2 regions of the Burkholderia sp. MSMB0856 genome follow, and region 2 is predicted to be linked to the other one. Evidence: riboswitches for the same ligand, from Rfam matches in the RefSeq annotation. Region 2 holds a riboswitch; the other holds the start of a gene.
What was found. A riboswitch is a leader RNA that binds a small molecule or an ion and turns the genes downstream of it on or off. The one in region 2 is predicted to bind manganese.
Positions count from the first base shown of each region.

Region 1: another riboswitch for manganese. It lies ahead of WS87_RS13040 (TMEM165/GDT1 family protein); the one in region 2 lies ahead of WS87_RS18490 (sodium:calcium antiporter).

Region 1 covers NZ_CP013427.1:2,534,515-2,539,207, forward strand. The annotation lists gene xdhC (xanthine dehydrogenase accessory protein XdhC) at 1-128, shown strand, start outside; gene WS87_RS13020 (adenosine deaminase) at 147-1,172, shown strand; gene WS87_RS13025 (hypothetical protein) at 1,200-1,562, shown strand; gene guaD (guanine deaminase) at 1,559-2,878, shown strand; yybP-ykoY riboswitch at 2,973-3,097, shown strand; gene WS87_RS13040 (TMEM165/GDT1 family protein) at 3,189-3,761, shown strand; gene WS87_RS13045 (DUF4136 domain-containing protein) at 3,814-4,515, opposite strand.
Region 2 covers NZ_CP013428.1:197,729-202,421, forward strand. The annotation lists gene WS87_RS18480 (efflux RND transporter permease subunit) at 1-785, shown strand, start outside; gene WS87_RS18485 (copper-binding protein) at 782-1,150, shown strand; gene WS87_RS18490 (sodium:calcium antiporter) at 1,218-2,228, opposite strand; yybP-ykoY riboswitch at 2,320-2,495, opposite strand; gene WS87_RS18495 (heavy metal sensor histidine kinase) at 2,610-4,025, opposite strand; gene WS87_RS18500 (heavy metal response regulator transcription factor) at 4,022-4,693, opposite strand.

The DNA of each region.
Region 1 (4,693 bases), on a different replicon from region 2:
TGCGCTGCCCGATCGGCGTCGAAGGCATCGTCGACAAGGCACCCGAAGTGATCGCGATCTCGGTGGCCGCGCAGTTGCTGCAGGCCGTCGAGGCGAACGCGCCCGTGCAGGTTTCCCCACAATTCTGACCGACCAAGAACAACGCCATGACCCCGACATTCAAGGACAAGATCGCCCGCGCTCCGAAAGCGGAGCTGCACATCCATATCGAAGGCTCGCTCGAGCCCGAACTGATTTTCGCGCTCGCGCAGCGCAACGGCGTGAAGCTCGCGTACGAGTCGATCGACGCGCTGCGCGCCGCGTATGCGTTCACCGACCTGCAGTCGTTCCTCGACATCTATTACGCCGGCGCGAGCGTGCTGCTGACCGAGCAGGATTTCTACGACATGACGGCCGCGTACTGCGAACGCGCACTCACCGACAACGTCGTCCACACCGAGCTGTTCTTCGACCCGCAGACGCACACCGAACGCGGCGTGCCGATCGAGACGGTCGTTGCCGGCATCGACCGCGCGCTCGCCGATGCCGAGCAGCGCGGGCTGTCGAGCAAGCTGATCCTGTGTTTCCTGCGCCACCTGTCCGAAGAAGATGCGCTCGCGACGTTCGAATCCGCGTTGCCGCTGTTCGAACGCTATCGCCACCGGCTGATCGGCGTCGGTCTCGATTCGTCCGAGCTCGGCCATCCGCCGACGAAGTTCGCGCGCGTGTTCGAGAAGGCGCGTGCGCTCGGGCTGAAGCTCGTCGCGCATGCGGGCGAGGAAGGTCCGCCCGCCTACATCCACGAAGCGCTCGACGTGCTGAAGGTCGACCGGATCGACCACGGCGTGCGCAGCATCGAGGACGCGGCGCTCGTCGAACGCCTCGCGCGCACGCGCACGGCGCTGACCGTGTGCCCGCTGTCGAACCTGAAGCTGTGCGTGTTCGACGACATGACGAAACACACGCTGAAGGCGCTGCTCGATCGGGGTGTCGCGGTGACGATCAACTCCGACGATCCGGCCTATTTCGGCGGCTACGTGAACGACAACTACTTCGCGACGGTCGACGGGCTGCAACTGACGGACGCCGAAGTGCACGCGGTGATCCGCAACGGCTTCGAGGCGTCGTTCGTCGACGCCGCGCAGCGCGATGCGCTGATCGCGCGTCTCGATTCGTACTGGCAAGCCGCGTGACGGCCGGCATCGAGGTTCGCTAGACAGATGAAACACGTCGACGACATCCGCTTCGTGGCGACCGGCTCGACCCTGCGCCATGCCGGCCGCGTGCGTGCCCCGCGCGCGCGCGCCGACGTCGCGCCCGTCGCCCGCGTGGCGACGGCGTTGTGCGACGTCGCGCGCCGAAGCCTGTCGTGGCGGCTCGTCATGCAGCTCGCCGCCGTGCCGGTCGCACATGCCGCCGCACATGCCGCCACGCTCGCGTGCGCGCTCGCCATCCGCGGCGCCCCGGCCTTCGCGCTTCGCCGCGTCGCGCATGCCCGGGCAGCACCCGCCATGCCGTCGCCCGCGCGGCGCCGACCGCTTTCTTCTGTTCGCCTTACCTTGATGCAGGACCATTCGTCATGACGCAAACCGCTTTCCGTTCCCAACTGCTGACCTTCAACGGCGACCCGGCGCAGTCGAGCCAGGCCGCGAACCACGAGACCGACGGCCTCCTGATCGTCGACGACGGCAAGGTCGTCGCGGCCGGCCCGCATGCGCGGCTCGCCGCGACGCTCGCGCGCGACGCGGTCGTCCATGACCTGCGCGACAAGCTGATCGTGCCCGGCTTCATCGACACGCACATCCACTATCCGCAGACGGACATGATCGCGTCGCCGGCGCCCGGCCTGCTGCCGTGGCTCGACAAGTACACGTTCCCGACCGAGCGCCAGTTCGGCGATCCGGAACATGCGCGCGAGGTCGCCGACTTCTTCGTCGACGAACTGCTCGCCTGCGGCACGACGAGCGCGCTCGTCTACTGCACCGTGCACAAGCAGTCGGCCGACGCGCTGTTCGCGGCAAGCGACGCGCGCGACCTGCGGATGATCGCGGGCAAGGTGCTGATGGACCGGAACTGCCCCGAATTCCTGCGCGACACCGCGCAATCGGGCTATGACGACAGCGCCGAGCTGATCGGCCGCTGGCACGGCAAGGGCCGCCAGATGTACGCGCTGACGCCCCGCTTCGCGCCGACGTCCACCGAGGCGCAGCTCGAGGCATGCGGCGAACTCGCGCGTCGCCATCCGGACGTGTTCGTGCAGAGTCACGTCGCGGAAAACGTCGATGAAGTGAAATGGGTGGCCGAGCTGTTCCCCGGCCACCGCAGCTATCTCGACATCTACGATCGTTACGGACTGCTGCGCCCGCGCGCGGTGTACGGCCACTGCATCCACCTCGACGACGAGGACCGTCGCCGGATGGCCGAGACGCGCACCGTCGTCGCACACTGCCCGACGTCGAACTTCTTCCTCGGCAGCGGGTTGTTCGACTTCGACAAGGCCGGCGAATTCGACGTGCCCGTCACGCTCGCCACCGACGTCGGCGGCGGCACGTCGTTCTCGATGCTGCAGACGATGAACGAGGCGCACAAGGTCGCGCGGCTGTCGGGCCACCACCTGACCGCGACGCGGATGTTCTGGCTCGCGACGGCCGGCGCCGCCCAGGCGCTCGACCTCGCCGACACCGTCGGCACGCTCGCGCCGCGCACCGAAGCCGACTTCGTCGTGCTCGACCCGCAGGCCACGCCGCTGCTCGCGCGCCGCACGAAACGCGCGGAGTCGCTCGAGGAACTGCTGTTCGCGTTCGCACTGCTCGGCGACGACCGCGCCGTGTACCGCACGTATGCGGCCGGCCAGCTCGTGCACGAGCGCGGCGCCGCACGCCGCACCGCCGCCGCGTAACGCGCGCGCTCGCCCATGCCTGCGCCGGCATGCGTCGCGACGCATGCCGGCGCAACCGGATTCGCATCGCGCACGCCACACGGCGTGCTAGAATTCGCCGCTCATTGGGGAGTAGCCGCTCCGCTCGATGCCCCGCGCCAACGGCGCGCATCGTGACGGAGGCGTCCGTCAACAGACTTGGCCTTTCGGCCATGGCGGACGCAGCCACGAAGGCCTGGCGAGACCGATGGTTCACTGCGCGCCGCATCAGGGCCCGGCGCGCGGCGGATCGTCGCTCGCACGCACAACACTGGCCCGTGGAACCCCATACGTGTCCCAAGCCTTCCTGATCTCCACCGGCGCCGTCGCCCTCGCTGAAATCGGCGACAAGACCCAACTGCTGTCCCTCGTGCTGGCCGCGCGCTATCGCAAGCCCGTGCCGATCATTCTTGGCGTGCTCGTCGCGACGCTCGTGAACCACGGCTTCGCGGGCGCACTCGGCGAATGGCTCGGCGCGCTCGTCACGCCGTCGATCATGCGCTGGGCGCTCGCGTTCTCGTTCATCGCGATGGGGCTGTGGATCCTTGTGCCGGACAAGCTCGATGCGGACGAAGCCAATGCCAACCGCTCGCGGCTCGGCGTGTTCGGCGCGACGCTCGTCGCGTTCTTCCTCGCGGAAATGGGCGACAAGACGCAGATCGCGACCGTCGCGCTCGCCGCGCGCTTCCAGGATTACATCGGCGTGGTGGCCGGCACGACTTTCGGGATGATGCTGGCGAACGTGCCCGCCATCCTGCTGGGCGACCGTTTCGCGCACCGCTTGCCGACGAAGCTGGTGCACGGCATCGCGGCCGTGCTGTTCGTCGTGCTCGGCGCGCTGGCGCTGCTGGGCGTCGGGGCGTGACGCGCGCAGGCACGTGGCGCGGCCGGGCGGCCGCGCCGGTGTCGATACCGCATTACTTCGCGACCGCCGCCCCCGATGCCGGCACGGCCGGCACCGCACGCTCGTTGGCGGCCGGCGCGGCCGGGCCGCCGCGCTTGTCGACCGGCAACCGCACCGTGCGGATCGCGCCGTTCGCCAACGGGAAATCGGCGAGCGCGCTGCGCGCGAGGAACGGCATCGCATACAGCAGCGCACCGTTATCGCCGGTGGTGCGCGCGGTCACGTTGTAGACTTCCTTGCCGGTCGCGCGCTCGGTGATCCGGATGCCGAGCGTGTAGTCGAAGACCTGATAGGTCTGCGCGACGTAGCCGGCCGGCATCGGCCCCCAGGGCCCCCACGGGCCCCACGGCCCGCCCCGCCAGTACGGCCCCGGCCCCATGAACCACGGGTCGTAGTAAACCGGCTGCGGCACCGTCACCAGATCGCTGCCGACCCCGTAGGCCAGCCCGATCAGATAGCGGGCCTGCGCAGCCGGCACCTGCCTGAATGCATACGCGGACAGCTCGTTCGCGACGATCGGCTCGTAAGTCGATTGCTCGATGCTGTGCTTCTGCGCATCCGTGCGCGTGAAGGCGTACGTGCGTGTCGCGTCGCTGCCGCTCCAGTCGGAGAAGGCCGTGACCTGCGTCGTCACATAGCTCGTGCAGCCCGTCAGCAGCGCCACGCACAGCACCGCCGCCCAGCCCGCACTCCGTTGAATCCATTCATGTTTCATGTCGATCCTCGTCGCTCCGTCATCCGTTCGTCGCACCGCGCGAACCGCACGGGATGCCGATAATACGCGGACAGCCAAAACCGGTAAAAAGTTCGCCCGGCACGCAGCCGCCAGCCTTTGTACAATGGCCCGGTTCGCCCGGCCCGCGCCGCGGGCCCGATCCCCATTCCACCGATCT
Region 2 (4,693 bases):
ACGGGCCGCCGATGATCCGCAGCGAGAACGCGCGGCTGTCCGGCTACGTGTACGTCGACCTGCGCGGCACCGATCTGCGCACGGCGGTTCGCGCGATGCAGCAGGCGGTCGCGCAACGGGTCGCGTTGCCACCCGGCTATTCGATCGCGTGGTCGGGGCAGTTCGAGTATCTCGAACGCGCGGCGGCGACGCTGCGCGCCGTGGTGCCGCTGACGCTCGTCGTGATCTTCGTGCTGCTGTTCGTCACGTTCCGCTCGGCGACCGATGCGCTGCTGCTGATGTCGACGGTGCCGTTCGCGCTGGTCGGCGGCTTCTGGCTCGTCTGGGCGTTGGGCCATGCGGTGTCGGTCGCGACATCGGTGGGCTTCATCGCGCTGGCGGGCGTGGCCGCCGAGTTCGGCGTCGTGATGCTGCTGTACCTGAAGGGCGCGCTGCAGCGCCGCCTGGATGCCGGCGCGCCGCTGACCGATGCGGTGCTGCTCGACGCGATTCGCGAAGGCGCGGTGCTGCGCGTGCGGCCGAAGGCGATGACGGTCGCCGTCGTGCTGGCCGGCCTCGTGCCGATCATGGTCGGACACGGCGCCGGCTCCGAAGTGATGCAGCGTATCGCTGCGCCGATGGTCGGCGGCATGGTCACCGCGCCTTTGCTGTCGATGTTCGTCATTCCCGCCGCATGGCTTCTGCTTCAGCGCCGTCGCGCGCGAGGCGCGAGCCGTCAGCGGCATTCCGATGCAGTTCCTCACGGCATGAACGTGCCATCCACCCCAACCGGAGAATCTCGATGAAGATGAATCAATTGATCGCCAGCGCCGCCGCCGTTTTCGCCGCCGGCGCGTTCGCCATACCCGCATTGGCCGCGGGCGACATGTCGGGGATGGACATGTCCGGCATGAAGATGTCGGCAGGTGCCGCAGCCGAATCGAATGCCGTGCTGACCGATGCCGAGGTGAAGAAGATCGACCTCGCGAGCGGCAAGATCACGCTGAAGCACGGCGCGCTCGAGAACGTCGGGATGCCGCCGATGACGATGGCGTTCAAGGCGAAGGATGCGGCCATGCTCACCGAGGTTCACGCGGGCGACAAGGTGAAGGTCCGCATCGAGAAGGTCAACGGCACGCTGACGATCGTCAAGCTCGTGAAGGTGTCGTAAGCGCGGGAAGGCGGGCGGCATGGCCGCCCGCATCGAGCGTCGTCGGGCGACCGCCCGATCCGCGCCTTCAGCGCGTCAGCGTCACGAACAGATAGCCGACGTACCCGGCGCCGTTCGCCAGCAACGCCCAGATCGCGAGCCCGCGCGCACGCGCATTGACGCGCAGCCAGACCGCCGCCGCGAGCGTGATGACCACGCCGGTCAGCACTTCGGGGCGCGGTTCCCAAGGCGTCAGCATGATGCCGATCGCCGGCAGCAGCGTGCCCTGGAACACCATCGCGCCGGTGATGTTGCCGAACGCGAGCGTGTCCTTCTTGCGGCGAATCCACAGCACGCTGTTGACCTTTTCCGGCAATTCCGTCGCGATCGGCACGATGATCAGCGACAGCAGCAGCGCAGAAATTCCGAGCAGGTGCGACACGCCCTCGACGCCGTGAATGAAGCCCTTCGCACCGCCGACCAGCAACGCGACGCCGAGCGCGAGTTGCAGCGCGATGGTCGCCAGGTTGGTCGGCATCCCGATGCGCGACAGGAACATCGCATGCGGCGCCTCGGTGCCGTGCCCGGCATCGACGAGTTGCGTCGACGCGCGGAACGTCATCAAGACGTACATCACGTAGATGCCGACCAGCATCGCGGCGAGCAGCGCGCGGACCGCCCACACGTGATGCGGGACGAACATCGCGATGGTGGCGAGCGTGAAGGCGGCGATGAAGTAGTTCAGGTCGCGCACGAAGCCGGTGCGCTCGGGCGCGATCGTGCCGGTCAGCCCGCGTGAGCGGATCACGGCGAGCGTCATCAGGAAGGTCGTCAGCGTCGCGAGCATCAGCGGCGCGCCGAGAATCGCGCCGACGCCGATTTCCTCGTTCACGGCCGCGTTCGACGTGCCGCCCGCGAGCGCGAGCAACGGCACCATCGTTTCGGGCAGCGCGGTGCCGACGGCGGCGAACAGCGAACCGGTCACGCCTTCCGAAATCTTCAGCCGCTCGCCGAGATGTTCGAGCGCATTCGTGAAGAGTTCGGCGGCGACCAGGATGACGATCAGCATGAACGCCAGTTCGACGAGCATCAACGTCATGCGGCACCTCCGCAGGCAGGCACGCCGGCAGGGGCGGAACGGACGCAGCGAACGAAATGCTGGGGGAAGGCTGGAAGGAACATGGGGACTCCGTGGTCGGACGTGGACGAACCATGACGCATCTGCCGACGTCCGACCAGGAACGACGCGATGCGTCGATGGTCTCGCCAGACCGATTCGGCCGAATGCGCCACGGCCGCAGGCCGAGTGTGTTGACGCGTTCGCTTTCCGGGGATGGAAAGCAGGCTACTCCCCAAAGACGAGGGCCAGTCTAGCCGAGCCGGCCGCTTTCGGCAAGCGCGCGGTCAAGCCGCGTCGTGACGGATGCCCGTGCAGTGTGGGAAGCAATCGGCATGCGCGCGCGGCGGCATCGTCCGCATGTCACGAAACGCGGGCCGGGAAGTGCAGCGCGAAGGTCGTCCGTCCGTCGCGGCTCGCGACCTCGACCTTGCCGCGATGCAGTTCGACGATCGACTTGACGATCGCGAGCCCGAGCCCGGTGTTGCGCGCCGCGCCGTGCCGCGACGAATCGATCCGGTAAAAGCGCTCGAAGATCCGCTCGATCTGTTCGGGCGGAATCGCGACGCCGCGGTTCGTGACTTCGACGACCGCGTAGCCGGGCCGGGTCGATACGGCCAGCTCGATCGTCGATCCGGCTTCCGCGTGTTCGAGCGCGTTCGAGACGAGGTTGCTGACGGCGCGCCGGAACAGCGTCGCGTCCGCGACGACCGGCGCGGCGCCGTGCACGTCGAGACGCACGCCGGTCTCGTCGGCCAGCGCCTGGAAATACGACGCGAGCCGGCGCAATTCGTTGCCCGCGTCGAGTTCGACCGTCTTCAGATGCTGTTGCGCATTGTCCGTGCGCGCGAGAAACAGCATGTTCTCGATCATCCGCTGAAGCCGTTCGCATTCCTCGATATTCGAATCGATCAGCGCTTCGTATTCCTCGGTGGTGCGGGCACGCGACAGCGTGACCTGCGACGAACTGATCACGTTCGCGAGCGGCGTGCGCATGTCGTGCGCGAGATCGGACGAAAACTGCGACAGCCGCACGAACGCGCGCTCGAGCCGGTCGAGCATCCGGTTGACCGACGTGGCGAGCTCGCGCAGCTCGATCGGGCCGCCGCGTGCATCGAGGCGCGCGGTCAGGTTGTGCGCCTCTATGCGCGACGTCTGCCGGCCGAGGCTCTCGACCGGACGCAGGCCACGGGACGCGACCGCGTACCCGAGCGCGCCGACCAGCAGCGCGCCGAGCGCGGCCGCGAGCCAGATGTCGACGCGATAGCTTTCCAGCAGCGACTGGCGATCCGCCGCCGTGCGCGCCAGCGCGATCTGAACGGTTTCGCCCGACGGCAGCGTGGCGCGCGCACGGACGCAGCGCGACGTGCCGATGCCGGGCGGCGAGCACGTGAACGGGCTGGCCGCCGCGCCCGCTGCACCGGCCGGCTGCGGCCGCGCGATCACCGACGCGAGCGTGTGGCCGGCTTCGTCGGTGTGTTCGACGAGCGGATGGTTCGCGCCGTCGTAGATGCCGAGATAGACGCCCGGATGCGAAAGCAGCACTTCATGGAAGACGGCTGGATCGGCGCGCAACGCGGCGGTCGAGCCGCTTGCCCGCGCGAGCTGCAGGAACTGGTTGAGCTTGCCGGCGATCTCGATGTCGTCGCGCCGGGTCAACTCGGCGGACAGTGAGCGATACAGATATGCGCCGGTCAGCGCGAACACGAGCGCGGCCACGACCGCGAACGCGAGCGTCAGGCGCCGGAGCAGCGAATAGGGCGCGGGGCCGCTTGTCACGCGCGATCCTCGAGCACGTAGCCCATCCCGCGGATCGTGTGGATCAGCTTCTTCTCGTACGCGTTGTCGATCTTCGCGCGCAGGCGCTTGATCGCCGCATCGACGACGTTCGTGTCGCTGTCGAAATTCATGTCCCAGATCTGCGACGTGATGAAGGTGCGCGTCAGCACCTCGCCCTCGCGTTCCGCGAGCAGCTGCAGCAGCGCGAACTCCTGCGCGGTCAGGTCGATGCGGGCGTCGGCGCGCCGCACGCGGCGTTTGATCAGGTCGACTTCGAGATCGGCGATTTGCAGGATTTCGCGGGAATTGCGCGGCACGCGCCGCAGCAGCGAACGGATGCGGGCGAGGAACTCCGCGTACGCGAACGGTTTCAGCAGGTAATCGTCGGCGCCCAGTTCGAGCCCCGTGACCTTGTCCTCGACCGCCTCCCGGGCCGTCAGCAGCAGCACCGGCGTCTGCTTCTGCGCGCGCAACCGCCGCAGCACCTCGAAGCCGTCCAGTTCCGGCAGCATCACGTCGAGCACGACGAGATCGAAATCCTCGTGCAGCGCGAGGAACAGCCCGTCCTGACCGTTCTCGGCCACGTCGACCGTGTAGCTCGCCTCCGTCAGCCCCTTGCGGAGGTACGACGCCATCTTGGGTTCGTCTTCGACTATCAGTATCCGCAT